3 regions of the Pelomonas candidula genome follow, and region 3 is predicted to be linked to each of the others. Evidence: predicted binding sites of a transcription regulator. Region 3 holds the regulator's gene; each other region holds the start of a gene.

Region 1 (9,443 bases), on a different contig from region 3:
CCGGGCACAGCCCCAGGCGATGCTGTGCTCGTTGGCCACGCCGACGACGAGGCCGCGCAGGCCTTGCAGTTCACCGGCCATGTCAGCGCTCCAGCACGTAGGTGCCCGGCGCGTCGCCGAGCACGGGCGCGGCCTTGGCGCCCAGGCGCGGCGGCTTCACGCGCGGCCCGCCGCGGCCGGCAAGCCAGTCGACCCAGGCTGGCCACCAGGAGCCCTCGGTGACGGGCGCGGCGTCGAACCAGTCCTGCGGCGCGACGTAGGGCTGGCCGGGCGCGGCAGTCGCCGCGCGGTAGTGGCGGTGACCTTGCCCCGGCGGGCTGACGATGCCGGCGTTGTGGCCGCCGCTGGTCAGCACGAAGCGGATCTCGGCCGGGCAGAGGTGGTGCAGTTTGTAGACGGAGCGCCAGGGCGCGACGTGGTCGGTCTCGGTGCCGACGACGAACATCGGCAGCTGCAGGTCGCTTAGCGCCACGGCATGGCCGCCGACGAGGTAGCGGCCTTCGGCCAGGTCGTTGTGCAGGAAGAGCTGGCGGAGGTAGTCGCCGTGCATGCGCGCCGGCATGCGGGTGGCGTCGGCATTCCAGGCCATCAGCGCGTTCAGCGCGGGGCGCTCGCCCATCAGGTATTCCTTCACCACGCGCGACCACAGCAGGTCGTAGGAGCGCAGCATCTGGAAAGCGCCGGCCATCTGGTCGGCGCGCAGATAGCCGCGCTGCTGCATCTGCGCCTCCAGCAGGCTGAGCTGGCTTTCGTCGATGAACAGGCCCAGCTCGCCGGGTTCGCTGAAGTCGGTCTGCGCGGCGAACAGCGTCAGCGCCGCGAAGCGCTCGTCGCCGTCGCGCGCCATCGCGGCGGCAGCGATGGAGAGCAGCGTGCCGCCCAGGCAATAGCCCACGCCGTGCACGCGCCGCCCGGGCACGATGGCGTTGACGGCGCGCAGCGCGTCGGCGATGCCCAGCTGCAGGTAGTCGTCCATGCCCAGCTCGCGCTGCTCGGCACCAGGGTTCTTCCACGAGATCGCGAACACCGTGTGCCCCTGCTGCACGAGGTGCTCGATCAGCGAGCTTCCGGGCGCCAGGTCGAGGATGTAGTACTTCATGATCCAGGCCGGCACGACGAGCAGGGGCTCGGCATGGACGGTCGGCGTCTGCGGCGCGTACTGGATCAGCTCCATCAGCGCGTTGCGCCAGACCACCTTGCCGGGCGTCAACGCCAGGTTGCGGCCGACGGCGAAGTCCTCGGTGCCGGCCGGCGGCGCGCCGGTCGCCAGGCGCTGCACGTCATCCGCCCAGTCCTGCGCGCCGCGCAGGAAGTTCATGCCTCCCTCGGCAGCGGTGCGACGCAGCACCTCGGGGTTGCTCCAGGGCAGGTTGGCGGGCGAGGCCATGTCCAGCCACTGGCGGGTCCAGAAGGCCATCAGCTCGCCATGGTGCCGGTCCACGCCCCAGACGCCGCGCGTGGCTTCGGCCCACCAGGCCTCCTGCATGACGAAGGCCTGCTGCATCACGTTGAACGGCCAGTGCTGCCAGTCGGGGCCGGCGAAGCGGCGATCGGGCAGCGGCGGCCGGGGCGGGTCGGCACCCTGCCAGCTGTCGCGGGCATAGGCCACGAGCTCGGCGGCCTGCTGCTGGGCCAGCGCGGCCAGTTCCAGGCGCCGGCCCGGTGACAGGCTCAGGTGCGCCGCCCAGTCGGCCAGCGCCAGGGCCGGTGACACGACGGAAAGCGAGCGCGTCCAGCGCGCCAGCGCGGCGTGGAAATGTTGGTCAAGCCGCTGGCTCGGGCTGTCGGTCTCGGGGCTGCTCATCGGTCCTCCCAGTGGTCCTGTGCGGGGCCAGACGGCCCGGTCGCCAGCCAATGTAGGCAGCCACGCACAGCGCTGACTTGACCGAAGTCAAGCTAACGACTGGCCGGTCGGTATCTACTGGCCGTCATCAAGGAGACATAGAAATGGACGCACAGATGGCCGCGCCGGTCCGGCGCGAAGGCCCGCGTCTGCGCCTGCCGCCGGCCGTGCGCAGCCAGCAGATCCTGGACGCCGCCCTGGCCGTGTTCGCCGAGCGCGGCTACGCCGCCGCGCGCATGGACGACATCGCGCTGCGCAGCGGCCTGTCCAAGGGCGGGCTGTATGCGCATTTCGCGAGCAAGGACGAGGTCTTCGAGGCGCTGCTGTCGCGCGTGCTGGTCGCGCCCGAGCTGGGCGAACCGCCTGCCGCCGAGCTGGGCGTCGGCGTGCTGGTGGACTGGCTGCTGGATGAACTCGAGGCCAGCTTTGGCCGGCCGGAGCTGCGCACCGTGCTGCGGCTGCTGGTGGCTGAGGCCGAGCGCGTGCCGGCCATGGTGGCGCGCTGGCGCAGCGCCGTCATCGAGCCGTTCCTGGTCGCCGTGGGCGAGTTGCTGGCCCGCCATCTGGGCGATCAGCGGCCCGACACCGCGACACCGCTGCTGGCTCGCGAGCCCTGGCTGGCGCTGTCACCGGCCGTGCATGCGCTGCTGATGCAGTTGGTGCTGCCCGAGCATCTGCTCTACCCGCCGGAACGCATCCGGCAGGCTCATCGCGAGCTGCTGTTGATGCTGATGGCCCGGGGCTGAAGACGCGCAACGCACAGACGCGGGCCGAGCGACGGGCCGTGGGCCTCGTGTCAGGCCGTGCCGCCCACGGTCAGCCCGTCGATGCGCAGCGTCGGCTGGCCCACGCCCACCGGCACGCTCTGGCCTTCCTTGCCGCAGACGCCCACGCCCGTGTCCAGCGCCATGTCGTTGCCGATCATGCTGACGCGGGTCAGCGCGTCCGGGCCGTTGCCGATGATGGTGGCGCCCTTGACGGGGTATTGGATCTTGCCGTTCTCCACCCAGTAGGCCTCGCTGGCCGAGAACACGAACTTGCCGCTCGTGATGTCGACCTGGCCGCCGCCGAAGTTGGTGGCGTACAGGCCCTTCTTGATCGACGCGACGATCTCCTTCGGGTCGTCCTTGCCGCCCAGCATGTAGGTGTTGGTCATGCGCGGCATCGGCACGTGGGCGTAGCTCTCGCGGCGACCGTTGCCGGTGGGCGCCACCTTCATGAGCCGCGCGTTCATCGCGTCCTGGATGTAGCCCTTCAGGATGCCGTCCTCGATGAGCACGTTGCGCTGGCTGGCGCAGCCCTCATCGTCGACGTTCAGCGAGCCGCGGCGGTCGGGGATGGTGCCGTCGTCCAGCACCGTCACGCCCTTGGCGGCCACGCGCTGGCCGATGCGGCCGGAGAACGCGCTGGAGCCCTTGCGGTTGAAGTCGCCCTCCAGCCCGTGGCCGACGGCCTCGTGCAGCAGCACGCCAGGCCAGCCCGGGCCGACGACGACGGTCATCTCGCCGGCCGGCGCGGGGCGGCTTTCCAGGTTGGTCAGCGCGGCGTGCACGGCCTGGTCGACGTAGCTGGCGATCATCTCGTCGGTGAAATAGGCCAGGCCGAAGCGGCCGCCACCACCGCCGTTGCCCACCTCGCGGCGGCCGTTGCTCTCGGCGATGACGGTCAGCGACAGGCGCACCAGCGGGCGCACGTCAGCCGCCAGCGTGCCGTCGGCACGGGCGATCAGCACGACCTCGTGCTCGGCGGCCAGGCCGGCCATGACCTGGGCGACGCGCGGGTCCTTGGCGCGGGCCATCTTCTCGGCACGCTCCAGCAGCGCGACTTTTGCCGCGCTGTCCAGGCTGGCGATGGGGTCGGCCACGCCGTACAGCTCACGGCTGCCGGCCACGCGGCCCTGCGAAGGCACCTTGACCTTGCGGCTCTGCCCGGCCGCGGCGATGGTGCGCACCGTGCGGGCGGCGTCCAGCAGCGAGTCCAGCGAGATGTCGTCCGAGTAGGCAAACGCCGTCTTCTCGCCGGCCACGGCGCGCACGCCCACGCCCTGGTCGATGCTGAAGCTGCCGCTCTTGACGATGCCCTCCTCCAGGCTCCAACCTTGGGCGCGCGTGGTCTGGAAGTACAGGTCGGCGTCGTCGACCCGGTGCTCGGTGATGAGGCGCAGCGCCTGCGACAGCGACGCTTCGGTCAGGCCGAAGGGCTCCAGCAGTTGCGAGCGGGCGGTGGCCAGGCGGGCCAGGGTGGGTTCGACGGCGATCATGGGTTGATTCTAGGAAGCTGCGCGTCAGACATTGAAAGACATGGGCATCGCCGGTTACGCCCGGCCTGTCGGCTGCGCGTGCACAGTCGTCGTTGTGGAGGGGCCTTTCACCCCAACCCTGACAAGGAGCAACTGATGACCACCTACCGCAACACCCTGATCGCCCTGCTGACGCTGGCCGCCGCCAGCGCCTTCGCCCAGGCGCCCGCCGCGTCCGCGCCGGGCACGAACACGCCCCGCATCGACAAGCGCGAAGCCCGCCAGCAGGACCGCATCGCCCAGGGCGCCGCCAACGGCAGCCTGACGGCGCACGAGACCCAGCGCCTGGAGAAGGAGCAGGGCCGCATCGACAACGCCGAGGCCAAGGCCAAGGCCGATGGCACCGTCACCGCCAAGGAGCGCCGCCGCCTGACCGCCATGCAGGACGGCGCCAATCGCGACATCCGCCGCAAGAAGCACAACGAGCGCACAGCCACCGGCCAGTGAGGCCCGGGGCGGCCTAGTCGCCGCCGCGCTTGAGCTTCAAGCCGGCGTCGTAGAGCCGGTTCCGCGGCGCGCCGCTGATCTGCGCGGCCAGCGCGACGGCCTGCTTCAGCGGCAGTTCGGCCGCCAGTAGCGCCAGCACACGCAGCGCTTCGGCCGGCAGGTCGTCCTCCGCCGCGGCCTGCGGCGCCTGGGCATGCAGCACCAGGACGAACTCGCCCCGCTGGCGCTGCGCGTCGGCAGCCAGCCAGCCGGGCAGCGTCGCGGCCTCGGCGGTGTGGACGCTCTCGAACTGCTTGGTCAGCTCGCGGCAGACCGTCACGCGGCGCGCCGGCGCGAGTTCGGCCAGCAGCCCGATGAGTTCGACGATGCGGTGCGGCGCCTCGAAGACGACCTGGCTCTGGCCTTCGACGGCCAGCACCGCCTGCAGCGCCGTGCGGCGCTCGCCCGCCTTGGTTGGCAGGAAGCCGGCGAAGGCGAAGCTCGTGGCCGCCGTGTCGCCGGCGACGCTGAGCGCCGTCACCGCGCTGCTGGGCCCGGGCAGCGGCAGCACACGGTAGCCGGCGGCAACGACCTCGCGCACCAGCACGGCGCCGGGGTCCGAGATGGCCGGCGTGCCGGCATCGGACGCATAGGCGACGCGCTCGCCGGCTGCCAGCCGCGCGATGACGCCGGCGCTGGCCTCGCGCTCGTTGTGCTGATGCAGCGCGATCAGCGGCTTGTGCAGGCCCAGGTGGCGCAGCAGGCCGCCCCCCTGGCGCGTGTCCTCGCAGGCCAGCGCATCGGCCAGCCCCAGCAGGTGGATGGCACGCAGGCTCAGGTCGGCGAGGTTGCCGATCGGCGTCGCGACGAGGTAGAGCGTGGCGGCCGGATACTGCTGGCCGCCGGCTGCGGCCTGTGCGGCCTGGCGAAGCAGGGAGGCGTCAATGTTCAAGGGGGTCTTTCGATCAAAACCGGCGACCAAGACGCGCGGCGATGCGGCGGAAGACGCGGCGCTGGCGCATCTCGAACGCGCCGGCCTGCGCCTGCTGGAGCGGAATTATCGAGTCGCCGCCGGCCCCAGCCGCCACGCCGGCGAGGTGGACCTCATCATGGCCGACCGTGATGGCACGCTGGTCTTCGTGGAGGTGCGCGCCCGGGCCGACGCCTCGCACGGCGGCGCGGCCGCCAGCGTGACGGCCCGCAAGCAGCAGCGGCTGGTCTATGCGGCGCAGCACTACCTGCTGCGCCACGCCACGCCACCGCCCTGCCGCTTCGACGTCGTGGCCATCGACGGCACCGAACTCACCTGGTTACAGGGGGCCTTCGACGCGGGCTGACTATGATTCGCCCGGCATGATTGAACAAAGAATCCAGCAACAGTTCTTCGAGAGCGCCGACCTGCTCTACCAAGCCGCCGAGCAACTGGCCCGGCCCCTGGCGATGGCTGCGCAGATGGTGGTGGACGCCATCACCGGCGGCAACCGCATCCTGTGTGCCGCCCAGGGCCTGGCAAGCATGGACGCTGACTACCTGGCCGCGCGCCTGGCCGGCCGCTTCGAGCAGGAGCGCCCCGGCCTGGCCGCATGGAGCCTCGCCGCCCAGGCCCGCGAGGCCGCCGGGCTGGACCTGGCCCGGCTGCTGCAGGCCCACGGCCACCCTGGCGACGTGCTCGTCATGATCGAGCCGCTGCGCGAGCAGCGCGACGCCTGGCAGCCGGCCCTGGCGGTGGCCCATGCCCAGGAGATGAGCATCATCGCGCTCACCTCGCAGCCGCCCGGCGCCAGCGACGAGTGGCGTGGCCTGCTGCAGGACACCGACATCCAGATCCGCGTCAGCCACGGCCGCGAGCCGCGCGTTGTGGAGGCCCAGCGCGTGCTGCTGCATGCGCTGGCCGACGCCGTTGACCTGCAACTGCTGGGCAGCGACGAATAGGGTCTGTTGACCCTCACCTTTTCCGATGGAATCTCCGATGAAGAAGCTCACCCTCACCCTGACCGCCGCCGTCCTCGCCAGCACGCTCGCCACCGGCTGCGCACCGCTGCTGATCGGCGGCGCCATGATGGGCGGCGTCAGCGTCGCCACCGACCGCCGCACCTCGGGCACCCAGCTCGAGGACGAGACCATCGAGGTCAAGGCCGGCAACCGCATCCGCGAGCAACTCGGCGAGCGCGTGCACGTCAGCGTCAACAGCTACAACCGCACGGTGCTGATCACCGGCGAGGCCAACTCCGAGGAATCCAGGGCCCGTCTGGACGCCATCGTCGGCGGCGTGGAGAACGTGCAGAAGGTGATGAACGAGGTGGAGGTGATGGCCGCCAGCTCGCTGGGCAGCCGTACCAACGACACCGTCATCGCCGGCAAGGTCAAGGCCAAGCTGATCGATGCGCGCGACCTGCTGAGCAACGCCTTCTACGTGGTCGTCGAGCGCTCCCAGGTCTACCTGATGGGCCGCGTGACCGAGCGGGAGGCCGACCGCGCCACCGAGATCGCGCGGCAGATCAGCGGCGTGAAGAAGGTCGTGCGGGCGTTCGAGATCATCAGCGAGGAAGAACTCGCACAGACGCTGCCGAAGAAGTAAACGCTTCTCGCCCCGGCCCTCAACCTCGGCCGGGACGCTCCGCAACCCGATCTGGAAACACGTCGACCAGCCAGTCCATGAAGACGCGCAGGCGATGCGTGACGTGCCGGGTCTGCGGATAGACGAGCTGGAACGGGTACGGCGCCGGGCGCCACGCCTGCAGGATCTCGACGAGCGTGCCCTCGCGCAGCGCCGAGGCGGCTGCGTAGCCGAACGTCTGGACGATGCCCAGCCCTGCGACGCAGGCGGCCAGGTGCGCGTTGCTCTCGTTGACGCCGACGCGGGGGTCGACCTTGATCTCCACCTTCTCGCCGCCCCGCTCGAAGCGGAACGGGAATGGCCGCCCCGTGTTGCTCGACACATAAGCAACGAGCCGGTGGCCGTTCTTCAGTTCGTCGGGATACGCGGGCGTCCCGAACTGCTTCAGGTAGTTCGGCGAAGCGCAGGTAAGCAGTACGGCTTCGCCCAGCCGGCGGGCCACGAGCGAAGAACTCGCCATCGCTCCCCCGCGGATCACGCAGTCGACGTTGTCGCCGACAAGGTCGACCGACCTGTCCGAGACGCTCAGGTCGATGCGGATGTCTGGATAGCGCGACATGAAGTCCGGCAGCAGAGGGATCAGCACGTCGCGCGCGGTGGACCCGCCGACGTCGATGCGTAGCTGGCCACGCGGCTTGCCCCGGGCCAGGTTGAAGGCACCGTCGATGTCCTCGAGATCGCGCAGCACCCGGCCAGTCTTGGCGTAGTACTCCTCGCCTTCGGGTGTCACGGTCACGCGTCGCGTGGTCCGCTGCAGCAGCCGCACACCCAGGTGCGCCTCCAATTCCCGCACCAGCTTGCTCACCGTCGCGATGGGCATGTCCAGCGAGTCCGCCGCCCGCGTGAAGCTCCCTGCCTCGATCACCCGGGCGAGGGCACGCATCGCCAGCAACTGATCCATCAGGCGTCCTCCTCCATACCTCTTCAATTATCTACATCCGTAGATATTCATTCCATTGAAATCTATTTTTCAATCAATCCAGCTTTCCTACATTGAGCCCATGCCGACAGCGAAGCCGCCTCCCCAGCGAGGTCCGACGAACTCGAGGCAGCCACTCTCAACGTCATCACCAAGGAGCTGAACATGAACAAGCCACTCGAAGGAAAGATCGCCCTCGTTACCGGAGGCAGCTCGGGCATCGGCCTGGCCGCCGCCGCCGAAATGGCCGCCCAAGGCGCGCAGATCTTCATCACGGGCCGCCGCCAGGCCGAGCTGGACGCTGCGGTCCGACAAATCGGCCCCAACGCCACCGGCATCCGGGCCGACGCGTCGGTGCTGAGCGACCTGGACAGCGTCTACGCCCAGATCGCCAGGCAGGCCGGCCGGCTCGACATCCTGTTCGCGAACGCCGGCGGCGGCGACATGCTGCCGCTGGGCGCCATCACCGAGGAGCACTTCGATCGCATCTTCGGCACCAACGTCCGCGGCGTCCTGTTCACGGTACAGAAGGCCCTGCCGCTGCTCAGCAACGGCGCATCGATCGTCCTGACGTCGTCGACGACCTCGGTGCTCGGCACGGTGAGCTTCAGCGTCTACAGCGCCAGCAAGGCGGCCGTGCGCAACTTCGCGCGGTCCTGGGCGCTGGACCTGAAGGATCGTGGCATCCGCGTGAACGCGGTCAGCCCGGGCCCCATCCGCACGCCCGGCCTGGGTGGCCTGGCGCCCGACGACGCTTCGCGCCAGGGCCTGTTCGACTATCTCGCAGCGCAGGTGCCACTGGGACGGCTCGGCGAGGCGTCCGAGGTCGGCAAGGTCGTGGCCTTCCTCGGTTCCGACGCGGCCAGCTACATCAACGGCGTCGAGTTGTTCGTCGACGGCGGCATGGCGCAGGTCTGAGCCCGGATGACAGGCCCACACCCAACGAGGAAACCCATGAAAACCGCTCTCGAACTCCTGAAGGCCTACCTGGACAACATCCAGGACCCGACCACCGCCGCCGCCCTCTTCGCCGAGGACGGCATCCTGGAACTGCCCACCGTGAAGGCGCGCGCCGTCGGCCCGCAGCAGATCCAGGGCCTCGTGGCCGGCCTGCTCAAGCGCGTGCCCGAATTCCGCTTCAAGGACCTGACAGTCTGGATCGACACCCCGGACAAGGTGTTCGCCGAGTATTCCGTCGAGGCCGCGGTCGCTGACACCGGCAAGCTGTACCGGCAGACCTATGCCGGCGTGCTGATCGCCCAGGACGGCAAGATCCAGCGCCTGCGCGAGGCGCTGGACACCGCGGCGGCCGCGGCGGCGTTCAGCAAGGACTGAAGCG
Region 2 (9,443 bases), on a different contig from region 3:
TGAGGTTCGAGATCCATCGCCTTCAGCTTGTTGCGCAGCGCGAGCCGCTGCGCCACGCCGAAGCGGTGCTGCTCGTCGATGACGGCCAGGCCCAGCCGCGCGAACTTCACCTTGTCCTCGATGACGGCATGCGTGCCGACGATGAGCTGCGCCTCGCCCGACGCCGCGGCGTCCAGCATCTTCTGCCGCGCCTTGCCCTTCACGCTGCCGGTGATCCAGGCCACCTTCAGCCCCAGCGGCTCCAGCCAGCCGATGAGCTTGCGGAAATGCTGCTCGGCCAGGATCTCGGTGGGCGCCATCAGCGCGCACTGCCAGCCGGCGTCGATGGCGATGGCAGCCGCCAGCGCCGCGACGACGGTCTTGCCCGAGCCCACGTCGCCCTGCAGCAGCCGGTGCGTGGGCTGGGGGCGGGCCAGGTCCTGCGCGATCTCCTCGCACACGCGCTGCTGCGCGGCGGTCAGCTGGAAGGGCAGCACCGCCAGCAGCTTCTCGTGCAGGCCGCCGGGGCGGGCCTTCAGGGCCGGCGCCACCAGCAGCGCCCGCTCGCGCTGGGCCTGCAACTGTGACAGCTGCTGCGCCAGCAGCTCCTCGAACTTGAGGCGGTGCCAGGCCGGGTGGTGGTGCTCGTGCAGCGCCTCCTGCGACGCACTGGGCGGCGGGTGGTGCAGATAGGTCAGCGCGTCCTTCAGGCTGGGCAGCCCTCGCGGCACGACGCCGGGCGGCAGGATCTCGCGCAGGTCCGCCCGCGCCAGGCCCGACGCCACGGCCTTGCGCAGATAGGCCTGCGGCAGCTGCGCCGAGGCGGGGTAGACGGGCGTCAGCGATGCGGCCAGCGGCGTATCGTCGTCGACAACCTTGACGACCGGGTGCACCATCTCGCGGCCGAAGAAGCCGATGCGCGGCTCGCCGCGCAGCCGCAGCCGTGCGCCCACGGCCATCTGCTTCTGCTGCGACGGGTAGAAGTGCAGGAAGCGCAAGAGCAGCGAACCCGAATCGTCCTGCACGCGCACCAGCAGCTGGCGGCGGCTGCGCAGCTCGATCTGGCAGTCGGTGACGACGCCTTCCACCTGTGCCGGTTCGTTGTCCTGCAGCGCCCCGATGGGCGTGATGCGCGTCTCGTCCTCGTAGCGCAGCGGCAGGTGCAGTGCCAGGTCGATGTCGCGCAGGAGGCCGAGCTTCTCCATCGCCTTCTGCGGCGCGGACTTGTTCGGCTTGGGGGCGGGAGCGGCGGCTTGGGCCTCGGGCATGACCGCATTTTGGCGGCATGGAATAGTTGGCGACCCCGGCGTGTTTACCGTCATGTCCCTTCAACTTTCCTGGGTGCCGACATGAACTTCCGTCCCCTGGCCTGGGCTGCCGCCCTCGCCCTCGCCCTCGCCGCGTGCGCCGCCACGCCGACGGCTCCCGCCAAGCCGGCCGACGGCGTCCTCGTCGGCGCCAACGGCATGACGCTCTACACCTTCGACAAGGACACCGCCGGCAGCGGCAAGAGCGTCTGCAACGGCCCCTGCGCCACCAACTGGCCGCCGCTGGCTGCGGCCGCCGGCGCGTCGGCCAGCGGCGACTGGACCGTCATCACCCGCGACGACGGCAGCCGCCAGTGGGCCTACAAGGGCAGGCCGTTGTACTTCTGGGCCAAGGACCAGAAGCCGGGCGACCGCACCGGCGACGGCTTCAACAAGGTCTGGCAGCTGGCCCGCCCCTGACCAGCGACGCACGCCGTGGCCGTCGAACAGCTGCTCGCCCACATCCCGGCCCTGCGCCGGTATGCCCGGCTGCTGACCGGCGACGCCACGCGCGCCGACGACCTCGTGCAGGACACGCTGGAGCGTGCCTGCCGCAAGTGGAGCCTGTGGCGCCCGGGCACGGCGCTGAGGCCCTGGGTGCTGTCCATCATGCACAACCTGCACCTCAACCAGCTGCGCGACTGGCACCTGGACGACGGCCACGCGCTGCTGGACGACCTGCCCGAGCGGCCCGACCCCGCGGCGCCGGCCGGCGAGCGGCTGGACCTGGAGCGCGCGCTGGCCGCGCTGCCGCCGGGCCAGCGGGCGGTGATGCTGCTGGTGGTCGTCGAGGAGTACACCTATGCCGAGGCTGCCGACATCCTGGGCCTGCCCGTGGGCACCGTCATGTCGCGCCTGCACCGCGGGCGAGAGGCCCTGCGGCTGCTGCTGGCGCCACCCGTGGCGCCGGCGAGCGCCCAGATCCTGACCCTGCCGCGAGCCAAGCGATGAACCAGCCCTTCCCGCCCCCGCCCGCCTCGGCGTCGCTGCCCGAGGGCGAGGCCCGTCTGCATGCCTTCGTCGACGACCAGCTCCCGCCCGAGGAGCGCCTGGCCGTGCTGGAGCAGCTGGCCGCCGACCCCGCCGCCGCCGCCCGCGTGGCGCAGTGGCAGGCCCAGCGCATGACGCTGCGCAGCCTGGCCCGCAACTGGCCGCTGGACGAGACGCCGCCCGAGCTCAGCGGCATCGTGTTGCGCGCCGCCGCCGCGCAGCGTTGGCGCCACCACCTGCCGCAGGCGCTGGCCGCCGGCCTGCTGCTGACGCTGGGCGTGACGGGCGGCTACCAGTGGGGCCGGCACGAAGCCGGCGCGCCGGCCTGGCCCGCCGCGCCGGCGGGCCGTGCGGCCACGGTGCCCGGCTTCGCCCGCGAGGCGGGGGTGGCCTTTGCCGTCTACAGCGCCGAGAAGCGCCATCCGGTGGAGGTGACGGCGGCCGAGCAGGCCCACCTCGTGCAGTGGCTCAGCAAGCGGCTGGGCCGGCCGCTGCAGGTGCCGGTGCTGACCGATCGCGGCTACGCGCTGCTGGGTGGCCGGTTGCTGCCCGGCGACGCGAGCCAGCCCGGCAGCCCGCGCGCGCAGTTCATGTACGAGAACGCGGGTGGCGACCGGCTGACGCTCTACGTGGCCGTCTTCGCGCCCGGCGCCGCGCCGGCAGGCACGGAGTTCCGCGTGCTGCAGCAGGACGGCCGCGCGACGCTGTACTGGGTCGACGGCGACTTCGGCTACGCCCTCAGCGCCTCGCCAGCCGTCGAGCTGCAGCCGCTGGCGCAGCGGGTGCACGAGCAACTCGCGGGCTGAGCGCCGTCAGCGGAAGTAGCGCTGGCGCAGGCGGTCGTAGCGGCCGTCCCGGCGCAGCGAGTCCAGCGCCGCCTGCAGCCGCCGCACCAGGGCCGGGTTGGCGTCGGGCCGCAGGCCGTAGTAGTAGCTGCGCGAGTTGTCCTGCGTCAGCACCGGCTGCAGGGTGTCGTAAGGCAGCTGCAGCTGGCGCAGGTTCCAGGCGGCGGCCCAGTCCAGCAGGACGATGTACTCCATCCTGCCGGCCAGCAGCTTGCGCAGGTTGGTGGCATCGTCCAGGCCGTGCTCCAGCTGCTGCCCGGGTCTGAGCCCCTGGGCCTGCAGCTGCCGGTCGGCGGCGGAATCGCGCACCACGCCGATGCGTGACGAGCCCAGGTCACCGAGCTGGGTCAGCTTGAGGTCGGCCCGGTTGGCGAGCTTGTAGAGCAGGATGCGCCGCTCGGCGATGGGCCCCACCCACTGGAACTGCGCCTCGCGCTCGGGTGTGCGCGTCAGCGAGAACAGCACGCTGTTCCGGTCCACCTCTGCCAGCTGAACGGCGCGCACCCAGGGCAGCACCTGGATCTCCAGGCCAAAACCCGCCTGGGCCGCCATCAGGCGCAGCAACTCGACGCTGAAGCCCTGCGGGCCGTCTTCGTCGAGGTAGTTCAGCGGCGGCAGGTTCTCCGTGATGCCCGTCAGCTTGACGGGCGGCGCCGCCGCGGTCGCGGCCGCCGGCGAGAGGCCGGCGATCAGCGAGGGCAGGACGAGACAGGCGCGGCGCTTCACGGACGTGGACAGTGGACGGGTGCTGGGGACGCAGGACTGCGTTGTCTGCGCATCGAACCACTGTCATGTGAACTGGCGCTTACGACGCCAAGCCCGAGGCCGCAGCCGTGCAATACCGCACGACTTGCGACCGGGTCGAGCCGTTCAGCTCGGCGTCGGCACGCCGGCCATGCGGTCGAAGGAGGTGAAGAACTGACGCGCCATCGCCAGCAGCTGGCCCTGGCTCAGCGGTGCGGCCGGGCGGTAGTCGGCGATGCGGGACACGAGCTGCGGCCGGTGCGCCTCGACGTAGTGGCGCAGCTGGCCGAGTACGACGTGCGGGCCGGTGACGAGCACCTCGGGCGTGTCCTGCACGGCCTGGCAGACGGCCTCGAAGAGCGCGTGCTCGGCGCGTTCGTCATGGCCGTGAGGCCGCCGGTCATGCGCTTCGATGCGGGCGGCGTGGACCTGGTGGGCATCGAAATGCAGCACCTGGGCGTGGTGGTGGTCGAGGTGGACGACGGCGTGGAACATCAGGCTTCTCCTGGAAAAAGGATTCAGCGCGCCGCTTCGGCGGCGGACTGGCACTCGACACAGCGCAACGCCTGGGGCTGGCGCTGCAGGCGGTCGAAAGGGATGGCGGCGGCGCAGTCGATGCAGCGGCCGTAGCCGGGTTGCGCCAGCCGTGCCAGCGCGTCGTCGATGGCCTGCAGCTCGGCCAGCAGGTGGGCGTCGCGGGCCTGGTCCAGCTCGCGGTCGGCCTCGTGCTCGCGCAGCTCCCGCGGGTCGTCGCCGACCAGCGCGGCGGCATGCGTCGGGCGGTCGCTGCCCTCGCGCTGGGCCTGCAACGCGGCCTCGGCCCGCTGGCGGGCCAGTTGTAGTTCGGTCTGCAGCAACGCGTGCTGTCCGGGTGTGAGGGCAGTGCTCATGGAACCTCCTGGAACCATGCTCCCACCGCCGGACGGTCGGCGCCTTGAGATGCATCAAGGGTGAGCGAGGACAATGCAGGCCCCTTTGGCACGGGTCTGTCAGGCCCTCAAACGCACTCATGAGTTCCCCCGCAGCAACGGCCTACACGGTCGCCGATTTCGACTTCGACCTCCCCCCCGAACTGATCGCCCAGCACCCGGCCGCCGAACGCACGGCCTCGCGCCTGCTGGACGCCAGCGGCCCCGAGCCCGTGGACCGCGTGTTCCGCGAGCTGCCCGGGCTGCTGTCGCCCGGCGACCTGCTGATCTTCAACAACACCCGCGTCATCAAGGCTCGGCTCTACGGCGTGAAGGCCACCGGCGGCAGCGTCGAGGCGCTGGTGGAGCGCGTGCTGCCCGGCACGCAGGAAGTCTGGATGCATCTGCGCGCCAGCAAGAGCCCGAAGCCCGGTAGCCGCGTGCGCTTCGCCGATGCCTTCGACGCCGAGGTGCTGGGCCGCTGCGGGCCGGACAACGGGCTGTTCCACCTGCGCTTTGCCGGCGACCCGTTCGCGCTGCTGGAGGCCCACGGCCACGTGCCGCTGCCGCCCTACATCGAGCATGCCGACAGCGCCGACGACGAGCGCCGCTATCAGACTGTCTTTGCCAAGGAGCCCGGCGCCGTCGCCGCGCCGACGGCGGCGCTGCACTTCGACGAGGCCCTGCTCGCCCGCCTGGTCGAGCGCGGCGTGAGCCAGGCGCATGTGACGCTGCATGTCGGTGCCGGCACCTTTCAGCCGGTGCGCGTCGACAGGCTGGACGAGCACAAGATGCACAGCGAATGGTTCGAGGTGCCGCAGGCCACGGTGGACGCGGTGGCCGCCTGCCGCGCTCGGGGTGGCAAGGTCGTGGCCGTCGGCACGACGACGCTGCGCGCGCTGGAGTCCGCCGCGCGCGGCGGCACGCTGCAGGCCGGTGCGCGAGAGACTGACATCTTCATCACGCCGGGCTTCGAGTTCCGCGTCGTCGACCGCCTCGTCACGAACTTCCACCTGCCCAAGAGCACGCTGATGATGCTGGTCAGCGCGCTGGCCGGCCACGCCCAGGTCATGGCGCTGTACCGCCATGCGATTGCGCAGCGATACCGCTTCTTCAGCTATGGCGACGCGATGCTGCTCTCGCGCGCCCAGGCGATTCGCCCCTGACCGGCCTCGTCGACAGCGGCCGTGAACGCTGCGCGTGACGTGACTGGCAGCGCGAAGCGCATGTGCACGCGCGCCTCGTGCCGCACGTCCAGCAGCTGCGCCGCGTGCTGCTCGGCCAGCCGCCGCAGCCGGCCTTCCAGCTCGTAGGGCAGCTCGCAGCCCAGCTCGGCCTGCGCCACGCGCTCGATCTTGTCGGCCGTCAACAGCGCCTGCGCGATGCAGTCCGTGTAGGCGCGCACCAGCCCGCCGGCGCCCAGCTTCACGCCGCCCCAGTAGCGCACGGCCGTGGCCAGCACGCCGTCCAGACCCTGATGACGCAGCACGTCCAGCATCGGCCGGCCGGCGGTGCCGCCGGGCTCGCCATCGTCGTTGGCGGCCGAATGTCCGCCGGCCAGCAGCGCCCAGCAGACGTGAGCGGCGCCCGGATGCTCGGCGCGCAACTGGGCGACGCGGGCCAGCGCCGCGGCGCGGTTGGCGCAGGGTTCCACGCGGCCGAGGAATCGGCTCTTCTTGACGATCAGTTCGTGCTCGGCCGGGGTGGCGAGGGTCAGTGGCATTGGGCCGATTGTCGGCGCCGCGGCGCTCACGGCGGCATCACTGTCCCCAGGTGCCGGCGCAGGATGGCGGCCAGGCTGCCGTCCTGCTGCATGTCCGCCAGCGCCTGGCGGATGAGCTGGCGGTCCGCCGCGCTGATGCGCTGGCGGGACAGGGCCAGCGCGCCGACCGAATGCTCGTCCGGCGCGTAGGACGCCGTTGCGAAGTGCTCGAACTCCGGGTCGCTGCGGCGCGTCAGCGCCAGCGTATTGCCGCCGATCAGCATCGCCTCGACGCGTCCGGCCTTCAGCGCGCGCAAGGCGCTCGGCTGGTCGGGCGCCTCGACGACGCGCTTGTCGGCCCGCAGCTGCTCGACCCAGGCGTCCAGCGTCGGTACGAAGTGGAAGCCGCGCACCACCAGCAACCGCAGCCGCGTGTCGGCATTGAAGGCTGCCAGCGTAGGCGGCACCCGTTCAACCGAGGGGTGGAAGACCGTGAACTGCCGCGACTGAACGTAGGGCAGCATCTCGAAGCTGCGCTCGCGCTCCGGCGTGGGCATGGCCGACGTGGCCAGGTCGAGCTGCCCTTGCTCCAGCAAGGCCCAGATGCGCACGCGGGACTCGGTCACGGCGTCGAAGCGGCAGCCGGTGCGGCGCGCCAGTTCCTCGATCACGTCCTTGTCGATGCCCTGGTACTGGCCCTGGGCGTCGCGGTAGTAGAGCGCGGCGTACTCGTAGAAGGCGACGCGGTAGCGGCCGCAGACCGCCAGCGCCGGGCCGGCCAGCAGCAGACCCGTCAGCCCCATGACCCAGCGCCAGCGCATGCAGCGAGTCTAGGCGCGGCAGCGACAATTGCCACCATGCTGAAGTTCGACCTCCTCAAGACCGAAGGCCGCGCCCGCCGCGGCACGCTCACGCTCAACCACGGTGTCGTGCAGACGCCCATCTTCATGCCCGTGGGCACCTACGGCACGGTCAAGGGCGTCACGCCGCGCTCGCTGGAGGAGATGGGCGCGCAGATCATCCTCGGCAACACCTTCCACCTGTGGATGCGGCCGGGCCTGGACGTCGTCACGCAGTTCGGCGGCCTGCACCGCTTCGAGAGCTGGAACAAGCCCATCCTGACGGACAGCGGCGGCTTCCAGGTTTGGTCGCTCGGCGCGATGCGCAAGATCAGCGAGGAAGGCGTCAAGTTCGCATCGCCCGTCAACGGCGACAAGCTGCTGCTGACGCCCGAGGTCAGCATGCAGATCCAGACGGTGCTGAACTCCGACATCGTCATGCAGTTCGACGAGTGCACGCCCTACGAGAGCAAGGGCGTGCTGACGACCGAGCGCGAGGCCAAGCAGTCGATGGAGCTGAGCCTGCGCTGGGCCAAGCGCTGCATCACCGAGTTCAACCGCCTGAACAACCCCAACGCGCTGTTCGGCATCGTGCAGGGCGGCATGTACACGAACCTGCGCGACGCGTCGCTGGCCGGCCTCAAGGAGCTGGACCTGCCGGGCTACGCCATCGGTGGCTTGTCGGTCGGCGAGCCCAAGGCCGAGATGCAGCGCATCCTCGAACACACGGGCCACCAGTTGCCGGCTGACAAGCCGCGCTACCTGATGGGCGTGGGCACGCCGGAAGACCTGGTGGAAGGCGTCAGCCAGGGCATCGACATGTTCGACTGCGTCATGCCCACGCGCAACGCGCGCAACGGCCACCTGTTCACGCGCTTCGGCGACCTGCGCCTGCGCAACGCGCGCTACAAGGCCGACGAGAAGCCGGTCGACGAGACCTGCACCTGCGAATGCTGCAAGGGCTTCAGCCGCGCCTACCTGCATCACCTCGACCGCTGCGGCGAGATGCTGGGCCCGATGCTGACCAGCATCCACAACCTGCACTACTACCTGAACCTGATGCAGGAGATCCGCGATGCGCTGGACGCCGGCCGCTTCGAGGCCTGGCGGGCGCAGTTCCATGCGGACCGGGCCCGTGGCGTCTGAAGGCCGCCGGATGAGCTCGGCCCTCGCTCCGCAGCTGCGTCTGGACCGCGAGGCCCGCAGTCGGCTCACGGGCCACCGCAGCGCGGTGGTCTGGCTGACGGGGCTCTCGGGCGCCGGCAAGTCCACGCTCGCCGACCGGCTGGAGCAGTGCCTCCACGCCCGCGGCCTGCATACCTATCTGCTGGATGGCGACCTGCTGCGCGGCGGGCTGAACGCCGACCTGGGCTTTGGCGCCGCGGATCGTGCCGAGAACGTGCGCCGTGTGGGCGAGGTCGCGCGGCTGATGGCCGATGCGGGCCTGATCGTCATCGTCGCGCTGATCTCGCCGTTTCAGCTTGATCGCCAGGCGGTGCGCGAGCGCTTCGCACCGGGCGAGTTCTTCGAGGTGCACGTGGACGTGCCACTGGCCATCGCCGAGTCGCGCGATCCCAAGGGGCTGTACCGCCGCGCCCGCGCCGGTCTGCTGAAGGACTTCACCGGCATCGACTCGCCCTACGAACCGCCGGCCTCGCCCGAGCTGTATTTGCCCACAGCCACGCTGTCGCCTGACGAGGCCGCTGCTGCGGTGTTCGAGCACCTGCGTGCGGCCGGCCTCTTCAGTGGCTGAGCCGACGCGTCAGTCGTCGACCAGGCCGGCCAGCGCGTCGCGCAACGCGCCGAGGTGGCGCTCGTAGTTGCGCCAGCGCCCGGAGGAGCGCTGGTACAGCGGTTGGCGCACCTGCCAGTTGCTGGGCGTTGCGACGCTGGATTTGCTGGCGTGGAAATCGAGGCAGGCATTGTTCCAGCCCAGCCCGCAGTGCCTCAGCGCGGCCCCGATCTGCGGGCGCGGATCGGCCACCAAGGCGTCGTAGTCCACGTCGTGGATGTCCTCGCCATAGAGCGACTGCCAATGGCCCATCAGCCTGCGGTATTGGCGATACCAGTGTGCGATGTCGGCCAGGTCCAGCGAATAGGCCATTGCCGGCCCCAGGTGCAGGAAGAAC
Region 3 (9,443 bases):
ACTCATGACCGAGCCCGACAGCCCCGCCAGCAGCAGCGCCGCGTGCAGCAACCCGCAGGGCATCGCCACCCAGGCAACGCCGGTGGCGAAGGCATGGCGCGGCTTGGGCCGCCAGTTCACGGCGCCCAGCCAGGCCGGCACGCGGCCACGGGCCAGCAGCGTCAGGCCCAGCAGCAGCATCGCGGCCTGCACCAGCGCCCAGGCCGGCTGCAGCAGCACGACGCTCTGCGACGCCCGCGCCAGCGCTTCGGCCGATGCCGCCGCCACGGCGCCACCGGCCGTGTAGCCCAGCACCCTGCCGACCAGCAGCCTCGCTGGCCGCGGGCCACCGGCCAGCGCACAAGGCGCGCTGCACATCGCCGCGCAGTGCGGCGTGCCCGCCAGGCCCATCAGCGTGGCCGACGCGATCAGCGCGGCGTCCAGAGACATCAGATGATCTTCGAGAACCGCTCGCGGCTCGCGTCGGCCTGCAGGTAGCGGTCGAACACCAGCGCGACGGCGCGCACGAAATACCAGCCCAGCGGCGTGACCTGGATGGCGTCCGGTTCCAGCGCGACGAGGCCCTGCCCCACCAGCTGTTCCAGCCGCGCCAGTTCGGGCGCGAAGTAGGTCGGCACGTCGACGAGATAGGAGGCCGCAATGGACTCGTACTCGACGCGACCCTGGCACATCAGCGCCATGATGACGGCGCGGCGCAGCAGGTCGTCGCGCGTCAGTGCGAGGCCGCGCTGCACGGGCAACTGGCGCAGCTTCAGCGCGTCCTCGTACTCCGGCAGCGTCTTGGCGTTCTGCGCGTAGGTGGCGCCCACCCGGCTGATGGCGGACACGCCCAGGCCCACGAGGTCGCAGTCCGGCTGCGTCGAGTAGCCCTGGAAGCCGCGGTGCAGCAGGCCCTGCCGCTTGGCGACGGCCAGCGGGTCGTCGGGCAGCGCGAAGTGGTCCATGCCGATGTAGGTGTAGCCCTCGCCCAGCAGCGCGCTGATGGCGCCCGACAGCATGGCCAGCTTGTCGCCGGCCGGCGGCAGCAGCTCGGCCGCGATGCGGCGCTGCGGCTTGAAGCGCTGCGGCAGGTGGGCGTAGGCGTACATCGCGATGCGGTCGGGCCGCAGCTCGGCCACCTGCGCGATCGTGCGGGCGAAGCTCTCGGGCGTCTGCAGCGGCAGGCCGTAGATGAGGTCCACGTTGGTCGACGAGAAGCCCAGTTCGCGGGCAGTCTGCATCAGCGCGGCGACCTGCTCGATGGGCTGCACGCGGTGCACGGCCTTCTGCACGGCGGCATCGAAGTCCTGCACGCCGAAGGACAAGCGGTTGAAGCCCAGCAGGCGCAGGTGCGCGAGCCGATTCAGGTCCACCGTGCGCGGGTCCACCTCGATGGACAGCTCGGCGCCGGGCAGCAGCTTGAAGCGCCGGCGCAGCCCGTCCATCAGCACGCTCAACTCGTCGTCGGACAGGAAGGTGGGCGAGCCGCCGCCCAGGTGCAGTTGCGACACCGGCGCCGCGCCGCCCAGAGCCTCGGCGACGAGATCCATCTCCACTTCCAGCGCGGCCAGGTAGGGCGCGGCGCGTTCGTGGTGCTTGGTGATGATCTTGTTGCAGGCACAGTAGTAGCAGAGCTGCTCGCAGAACGGGATGTGCACGTAGACCGACAACGGCTGCGCCGTGCCACGCTGGCGCAGCGCCTGCAGATGCTGGTCGGCCTGATGGGCTTCGACGAAGCGATCGGCCGTCGGATAGGAGGTGTAGCGCGGCCCGGCCACGTCGTGACGGCGCAGGAGGTCGGCGATCTCGAGTTCGGGGGGGCGGGCGGTTACAGCAGTCATGGCTGCACTTTGCCCAGGGCGACGCGGGCCGGCCTTGATCGGCGTCAAGCCCGCAGCGCACGACCCGACCAAGAATGTGAACCAGTTGATCCAACCCAATAACGCCATGCTGACGACCCTGACGCCCGTCACACGCATGTCGCCCCGCCCAGACATGCCGACGCACTCTCCCGCCGCCATCGAGCCGCTCAAGGTCGCCTGCGCCAGTTGCAACTTGCGCGAGCTGTGCCTGCCAGTGGGACTGAACTCCACCGAACTGGGCCAGCTCGACGCCCTCGTCGCCAAGCGCCGCACCGTCTCGCGCGGCGAGCACCTGTTCCGCAACGGCGAGCGCTTCGAGGCGCTGTACGCCGTGCGCACCGGCTTCTTCAAGACCTGCGTGAACAGCGAAGACGGCCGCGACCAGGTCACCGGCTTCCAGATGGCCGGCGAGCTGCTGGGGCTGGACGGCATCAGCAGCGACCACCACCACTGCGACGCCGTCGCTCTGGAGGACTCGTCGGTCTGCGTGATCCCCTACTCGCAATTGGAAGACCTGTCGCGCGAGTTCACCGTGCTGCAGCACTCCTTCCACAAGATCATGAGCCGCGAGATCGTGCGCGACCATGGCGTCATGCTGCTGCTGGGCAATATGCGGGCCGAAGAACGGCTCGCCGCCTTCCTGCTGAACCTGACGCAACGACTGCAGGCACGCGGCTTCTCGGCCTCCAGCCTCGTGCTGCGCATGACGCGCGAGGAGATCGGCAGCTACCTCGGCCTCAAGCTCGAGACCGTCAGCCGCACGTTCTCCAAGTTCCAGGAAGACGGGCTGATGGAGGTCAAGCAGCGCCAGCTGCGCATCCTCGACCAGGCCGGCCTGCAGGCGCTCGTCAACAACAGCCGCTGCTGACGGGACTCTCCGGCGCCCATGCTGCAGCGCACAAAAGCGCGAGTAGGATGGGCTCCATGCGTCCCCACATCCTCATCATCGGCTGCGGCTTTGGCGGCCTGGAGGCGGCCCGCGCGTTGAGCGGTGCCGATGTCGACGTCACGGTCGTCGACAAGACCAACCACCACCTGTTCCAGCCGTTGCTGTACCAGGTGGCGACGGCGGGCCTGTCGGCTCCGTCCATCGCGGCGCCGATCCGGCATCTGTTCCGCCGCCAGCGCAACGTGACGACGCTGCTGGGCGAGGTCGTCGCCATCGACGCGCAGGGCAAGACCGCCACGCTGAGGGACGGCGCGCTGCTGCGCTGGGACCACCTCATCGTCGCCGCCGGCGCCACGCACAGCTACTTCGGCCGCGACGACTGGGCCCCGTTCGCGCCGGGGCTGAAGACGCTGGCCGACGCGTTCGAGATCCGCCGCCGCGTACTGATGGCTTTCGAGGCTGCCGAGCGCGAAGACGATCCGGCCCGGCGCGCCGCGCTGCTGCAGTTCGTCGTCGTCGGCGCCGGGCCCACCGGCGTGGAGCTGGCGGGCACCTTCGCCGAGATCGCGCGCCACACGCTGCCGGGCGAGTTCCGCCGCATCGACCCGCGCCAGGCGCGTGTGCTGCTCGTCGAGGGCGGCCCGCGCGTGCTGGCCGCCATGCCCGAGAGCCTGAGCGAACGCGCCCGCGAGCAGCTGACGGCGCTGGGCGTCGAGGTGAAGCTGGGGGCGCGCGTGACCGGCATCGACGCCGAGGGGCTGGACGTCGCGACCAGCGCCGGTTCGGAGCGATTGCTGAGCCGCTGCATCGTCTGGGCGGCCGGTGTGGCGGCATCGCCGCTGGGCCGCGCACTGGCCGAGGCCACCGGTTGCACGCTGGACCGCGCGGGCCGCGTCGTCGTCGAGCCCGACCTCAGCCTGAAGGGCAACCCGGCCATCCAGGTCATCGGCGACCTGGCCGCCGCGCAAAGCCACGCGCCGGGCAAGCAGCCGCGGCCGGTGCCAGGCGTGTCACCCGGTGCGAAGCAGATGGGCCGCTGCGCCGCAGCCAACATCCTGCGACGCGTGCGCGGCGAAGCCACGCAGGCCTTCCGCTACGCAGACTACGGCAACCTCGCCACCATCGGCCGCAACAGCGCCGTCGTGGACCTGGGCTCGCCGGCCGGACCGCTGCGTTTCTCAGGCTATTTCGCGTGGCTGTTCTGGCTGTTCGCCCACGTCTACTTCCTGATCGGCTACCGCAACCGCTTCGTCGTGCTGCTGGACTGGGCCTGGGCCTACTGGACCTATGACCGCGGTGCGCGGGTCGTCGCGAACGCGGGCTCCGCCCAGCTCAGCGAGGCCAGCCCGGCGAGCGACGCGCAGGCTTGACGTCCTCGGGCGGCAGCGTCACCAACAGCAGCGCGAGGCTGGCGCCCAACGCGATGACACCCCAGAAGATGAGGAAGCTGACGGTGTAGACCGCCTGCGTGGACAAGTCCACCTGCGCGCCACCGAACCAGCGCAGGTCCGCCGGGTCGACGACGGCGAACACCAGCGCTTCCAGCACCCCTGCCGACAGGAAGGACGACCAGGCCACCGCCATCGCGAACCGTGCGACGCGCGAGGGGCCGGGAGCGCCTGTCACCGCGAGGCTCCCGGTACACCGGTCGCCGCATGGTTGCGGGCCGTCAGCGCCGGCATGTCGCCGGCCTTGGCACGCAGGTCGGCCGGCTCGGCATCCTCGGCCGCCTTGGGCGACGCGGCGTGCAGATCCAGCGGTGGATCGGGATGAATGATGGCCAGCGCCAGTGTGAAGAAGCTGGCCACAACGACGGTGGCGGGCCCCCCGATGACGAGCCAGACCATGGGTTCCCGCCAGGCGGGTACGGGTGTCGTTGCAACGGTCATGTGTGTCTCCTGAAGGTCAGCGCGGCAGCACGAAGGTGGACTTCTCGACGACAGCCTCGCCGGAGCCATCGCCTTCGCGGCTGATGCGCCAATGCATGGGATGGGCGCCTGGCTTGAGCTGCTGTGCCGCCTCGGGTGGCATCCGCAGGCTCACCGCCACCCAGCGGGCTTCGGCCGGTCCGATCTCGACGACGGTGGCCTGGCTCAGCTTCAGGCCCGGCAAGCCATCGGCGTCGATACGGTAGCGCTGCGGCGCCTCGGTGGCGTTCATGATCTGAAGACGGTAGACATTCTCGATCCAGCCGTCCTCCACGAGCCGCGCGAGCGACGCCCGGTCACGCACCACGTCCACGCGGAAGCTGTGCCGCGAGGCGATATTCCAGAGCAGCGCCGAGCAGATGACCAGCAGCACTGTGCTGTAGACCAGCACCCGAGGCCGCAGCACGCGGCGCCAGCGCTGCGCGCGGGTCAGGCGCTGCTCGAGACCGTTCTCGGTGTCGTAGCGGATGAGCCCTTGCGGCGTGCCCATCTTGTCCATGACGCCGTTGCAGACGTCGATGCAGGCCGCACAGCCGATGCACTCGTACTGCAGGCCGTCACGGATGTCGATGCCCGTGGGGCAGACCTGCACGCACAGGCCGCAGTCGATGCAGTCGCCCACCTCAGCGCTACGCGCCTCGCCCTTCTTGCGCAGCGCGTTCTTGCCGCGCGGCTCGCCCCGGGCCGGGTCGTAGCTGACGATGAGGGTGTCACGGTCGAACATCGCGCTCTGGAAGCGCGCGTAGGGGCACATGTACTTGCAGACCTGTTCGCGCATGTAGCCGGCATTGCCGTAGGTGGCAAAGCCGTAGAACAGCACCCAGAAGCTCTCCCAAGGCCCCAGCCCCAACGCAAGCACTTCGCCGCCAAGCACGTGGATGGGCGTGAAGTAGCCAACGAAGGTGAAGCCCGTCCACAGACCCAAGGCGATCCAGGCCACCTGCTTGGCCGTCTTGCGCCACAGCTTGTTGAAGTTCCACGGCGACTTCTCCAGCTTCAGCCGCGCGTTGCGATCGCCCTCGAACCAGTGCTCGATGCGCATGAACATCTCGGTGTAGACGGTCTGCGGACACGCATAACCGCACCACAACCGGCCCGCCACCGCAGTGAACAGGAACAGGCCGAAGGCCGAGATCATCAGCAGGGCCGTGAGGTACACGAAGTCCTGCGGGTAAAGCACCAGGCCGAAGACGTAGAAGCGCCGCGCGCCCAGGTCGAACAGCACGGCCTGCCGCTCGCCCCAGTTCAGCCAGGGCAGGCCGTAGAACACGATCTGCGTCAGCGCGACGAAGGCCCAGCGCCAGCGGGCATAGAAGCCGTCCACCGCCCGGGGGTGGATCTTGTCTTCCGAGCGGTAGAGGCGGATGACCTGGACGGCGTCGCCGCCTGCCGGGCCGGGTGCAGCGGGAGAAGGCATGGGTCAGGGATTCGCGGCGGTCACGCTTTGAGACTGCGACAGGCTCCAGACGTACGCAGCGAGCACACGGATCTGCTCGGGCGTCAGCCGCTCGCCGTGTGCCGGCATGACGTTGTGCTTGCCGTTGTTCACCATCGCCATGATGGCCGCCTCGCCCCAGCCGTGCAACCAGATCTTGTCGGTCAGGTTGGGCGCGCCCAGGGCCTGCGTGCCCTTGCCGGCCGGGCCGTGGCAGGCCGCACAGACGGCGAACTTGGGCTTGCCGAGCTGGGCGTACAGCTCGTTGTGCGGGCTGCCGGACAGCGACAGCACGTAATGGGCGACGTTGCGCACGTCGTCCGAGCTGCCGACCGCAGGCGCCATGACCGGCATGTTGCCCTCGCGGCCCTTGGTGATGGTCTCCACGATGGTGTCGTAGCTGCCACCCCAGAGCCAATCGTTGTCGGTCAGGTTGGGGAAGCCCTTGGAGCCCTTGGCGTCGGCACCGTGGCACTGCGCGCAGTTGTTGGCAAACAGACGCTCGCCAATGGCGTGGGCCTTCGGGTCCTTGGCCAGTTGCTCGGGCGTCATGCCGGTGAACGCGGCGTAGACGGGCGCCATGGCGGCGCGCGTCTGCGCCACTTCAGCGGCATGCTCGCCGAGGCTGGTCCAGCCCAGCGTGCCCTTGGCGCTGCCCAGGCCCGGGTACAGAGCCAGGTAGGCGCCGGCGAACACGATGGTCAGCACGAACAGGCCCATCCACCACAGCGGCAGCGGGTTGTTCAGTTCACGCAGGTCCTCGTCCCACACGTGGCCGGTGGTGTTGTCGGCGGCGGACGGCTGGCGGCGGCTGGCGATGATCAGCAGCACGCCACACGCCACCAAGCCGAGGATCGTGGCCGCAGCGACGAAGATCGACCAGCCGGAGCTGAAGAAGTCACTCATTGCTCGCCTCCCTCGAACGGCAGCGAAGCAGCGGCCTCGAAGCGGCCTCGCCAGGCCCAGACGACGATGCCCACGAAAACGGCCAGCGACACGACGGTCACGGCGATGCGGAGTTCGTTGATGCCCATGATGCGGGCTCCTTCACTTGTTCGCGGTGCCAAGCACCTGCAGATAGGCGACCAGCGCGTCGAGTTCGGTCTTGCCGGCGACGTCCTTGGAGGACGACTTCACCTCGTCATCCGTGTAGGGCACGCCGAGCAGCTTCATGGCCGCCAGGCGGGCCGGCATGCCGGCGGCGTCCACCGGAGCCCCCGCCAGCCACGAATAGGCAGGCATGTTGGACTCGGGCACCAGGTCGCGCGGGTTGTTCAGGTGGATGCGGTGCCAGTCGTCGCTGTACTTGCCGCCCACGCGCTGCAGGTCGGGGCCGGTGCGCTTGCTGCCCCACTGGAACGGGTGGTCGTAGACGAACTCGCCCGCTGTGGAGTACTTGCCATAACGCAGCGTCTCGGCGGCAAGCGGACGGATCATCTGCGAGTGGCAGTTGTAGCAGCCCTCGCGCAGGTAGATGTCACGACCGGCCAGCTGCAGCGCGGTGTAGGGCTTGAGGCCGGGGGCGGCCTGGGTGGTGGAGCGCTGGAAGAACAGCGGCACGATCTCGACGACGCCGCCGACCAGCACGGTCAGCAGGACCAGCACGATCATCAGCAGGTTGCTGGTCTCGATGCGCTGGTGGCCGCTCACGACTTGGGTGTCGGTACTCATGATTTCTCCTCAGGCGTGGGCCAGCTTGGGGGCGGGAATGCGCACGGGCGTGACGCTGCCGGCCTGCACGGTCTTGATGACGTTCCAGCTCATGATGCCCATGCCGGCGAGGTAGAGCAGGCCGCCGCCCAGGCGGATCACATAGAAGGGCCAGGTCGCCTTGACGCCTTCGACGAAGGTGTAGACCAGCGTGCCGTCGGGGTTGACTGCGCGCCACATCAGGCCCTGCATCACACCGGCGATCCACATCGCGGCGATGTAGAGCACGATGCCCAGCGTCGCGACCCAGAAGTGCAGCTCGATGGCACGCTTGGAGTACATCTGCGTGCGGCCGAACATGCGCGGAATCAGGTGGTACAGCGATCCCATCGAGATCAGACCCACCCAGCCCAGGGCGCCGCTATGAACGTGGCCGATCGTCCAGTCGGTGTAGTGCGACAGCGAGTTCACCGTCTTGATCGACATCATCGGGCCCTCGAAGGTGGACATGCCGTAGAACGACAGGGCCACGATGAGGAACTTCAGGATGGGGTCGTCACGCAGCTTGTGCCAGGCGCCCGACAGCGTCATGACGCCGTTGATCATGCCGCCCCAGCTCGGCGCCAGCAGCACCAGACTGAAGATCATGCCGATGCTCTGCGCCCAGTCGGGCAGCGCGGTGTAGTGCAGGTGGTGCGGGCCCGCCCACATGTAGGTGAAGATCAGCGCCCAGAAGTGGACGATGGAAAGCCGGTAGCTGTAGACCGGGCGCTCGGCCTGCTTGGGGATGTAGTAGTACATCATCCCGAGGAAGCCGGCGGTCAGGAAGAAGCCCACGGCGTTATGGCCGTACCACCACTGCACCATCGCGTCCTGCACGCCGGCATAGGCGGAATAGCTCTTCCAGAAGCTGACGGGGACCTCCGCGCTGTTGACGATGTGCAGCAACGCCACGGCGATGATGAACGCGCCGAAGAACCAGTTGGCCACGTAGATGTGCCGGATCTTGCGCGTGCCCACCGTGCCGAAGAACACGATGGCGTAGGCCACCCAGACCACGGCGATCAGGATGTCGATGGGCCATTCCAGCTCGGCGTATTCCTTGCCGGTCGTGTAGCCCAGCGGGAGCGTGATCGCGGCCAGCACGATGACCAGTTGCCAGCCCCAGAACGTGAACCAGCCCAGCTTGGGCAGGAACAGGCGCGTCTGCCCGGTGCGCTGCACGACGTGATAGCTCGTCGCGAACAGCGCGCAGCCGCCAAAGGCGAAGATGACCGCGTTGGTGTGCAGCGGCCGCAAGCGGCCGTAGCTCAGCCAGGGAATACCAAGGTTGAGTTCGGGCCAGGCCAGTTGGGCGGCGATGAACACCCCCACCAGCATGCCCACCACGCCCCACAGGACGGCGGCCAGCGCAAAGGCGCGTACCGGTCCATCCTCGTACACCGCCCCGGGGGTTTCCAGGGTCTTTTCGTTCGCCATCGCGACTCCTTCAGTCTGATGCGAACGATTCTTCTAGGCGGGCCCCTTAGGAGGCTTGATCCTCGTCAAGCAGGATGCGTTCAGCCTCCTGATCGAAGCCATCAAGTTGTCCAGAGTTAACGGCCCAGCCGAACACTGCCACGATCAGCAGCACCAGCACGACCGAGAACGGGATGAGGAGATAGAGGATGTCCATGGGATTCAGCCGCGTGCAAGCCGCT

Evidence for each region. The regulator FNR, encoded in region 3, switches genes on or off when oxygen is low (the NO sensors DNR and NnrR bind a similar motif). The targets are predictions, from matches to a motif close to TTGATNNNNATCAA.
Region 1: the regulator FNR is predicted to act here: its motif matches at 1,882-1,895, upstream of ACG04R_RS17800 (PHA/PHB synthase family protein).
Region 2: the regulator FNR is predicted to act here: its motif matches at 4,800-4,813, upstream of ACG04R_RS02015 (TraR/DksA family transcriptional regulator).

Annotation. Positions count from the first base shown of each region.
Region 1 is NZ_JBIGIC010000009.1:44,124-53,566, forward strand. It holds gene fabI (enoyl-ACP reductase FabI) at 1-81, opposite strand, end outside; gene ACG04R_RS17800 (PHA/PHB synthase family protein) at 83-1,804, opposite strand; gene ACG04R_RS17805 (TetR/AcrR family transcriptional regulator) at 1,948-2,589, shown strand; gene tldD (metalloprotease TldD) at 2,640-4,103, opposite strand; gene ACG04R_RS17815 (hypothetical protein) at 4,239-4,589, shown strand; gene rsmI (16S rRNA (cytidine(1402)-2'-O)-methyltransferase) at 4,603-5,520, opposite strand; gene ACG04R_RS17825 (YraN family protein) at 5,513-5,905, shown strand; gene ACG04R_RS17830 (SIS domain-containing protein) at 5,922-6,500, shown strand; gene ACG04R_RS17835 (BON domain-containing protein) at 6,538-7,146, shown strand; gene ACG04R_RS17840 (LysR family transcriptional regulator) at 7,166-8,086, opposite strand; gene ACG04R_RS17845 (SDR family oxidoreductase) at 8,270-9,022, shown strand; gene ACG04R_RS17850 (nuclear transport factor 2 family protein) at 9,059-9,439, shown strand.
Region 2 is NZ_JBIGIC010000001.1:414,872-424,314, reverse strand. It holds gene recG (ATP-dependent DNA helicase RecG) at 1-1,247, opposite strand, end outside; gene ACG04R_RS02040 (COG4315 family predicted lipoprotein) at 1,329-1,706, shown strand; gene ACG04R_RS02035 (RNA polymerase sigma factor) at 1,722-2,237, shown strand; gene ACG04R_RS02030 (anti-sigma factor family protein) at 2,234-3,082, shown strand; gene ACG04R_RS02025 (substrate-binding periplasmic protein) at 3,089-3,847, opposite strand; gene ACG04R_RS02020 (hypothetical protein) at 3,992-4,360, opposite strand; gene ACG04R_RS02015 (TraR/DksA family transcriptional regulator) at 4,384-4,755, opposite strand; gene queA (tRNA preQ1(34) S-adenosylmethionine ribosyltransferase-isomerase QueA) at 4,875-5,939, shown strand; gene ACG04R_RS02005 (IMPACT family protein) at 5,891-6,496, opposite strand; gene ACG04R_RS02000 (substrate-binding periplasmic protein) at 6,523-7,296, opposite strand; gene tgt (tRNA guanosine(34) transglycosylase Tgt) at 7,333-8,460, shown strand; gene cysC (adenylyl-sulfate kinase) at 8,471-9,067, shown strand; gene ACG04R_RS01985 (tetratricopeptide repeat-containing sulfotransferase family protein) at 9,077-9,443, opposite strand, start outside.
Region 3 is NZ_JBIGIC010000008.1:200,511-209,953, reverse strand. It holds gene ACG04R_RS17255 (urease accessory protein UreH domain-containing protein) at 1-429, opposite strand, end outside; gene hemN (oxygen-independent coproporphyrinogen III oxidase) at 429-1,820, opposite strand; gene fnr (fumarate/nitrate reduction transcriptional regulator Fnr) at 1,975-2,709, shown strand; gene ACG04R_RS17240 (NAD(P)/FAD-dependent oxidoreductase) at 2,757-4,100, shown strand; gene ACG04R_RS17235 (hypothetical protein) at 4,063-4,356, opposite strand; gene ACG04R_RS17230 (hypothetical protein) at 4,353-4,619, opposite strand; gene ccoG (cytochrome c oxidase accessory protein CcoG) at 4,636-6,075, opposite strand; gene ccoP (cytochrome-c oxidase, cbb3-type subunit III) at 6,079-6,999, opposite strand; gene ACG04R_RS17215 (cbb3-type cytochrome oxidase subunit 3) at 6,996-7,127, opposite strand; gene ccoO (cytochrome-c oxidase, cbb3-type subunit II) at 7,141-7,764, opposite strand; gene ccoN (cytochrome-c oxidase, cbb3-type subunit I) at 7,774-9,222, opposite strand; gene ccoS (cbb3-type cytochrome oxidase assembly protein CcoS) at 9,269-9,418, opposite strand; gene ACG04R_RS17195 (heavy metal translocating P-type ATPase) at 9,424-9,443, opposite strand, start outside.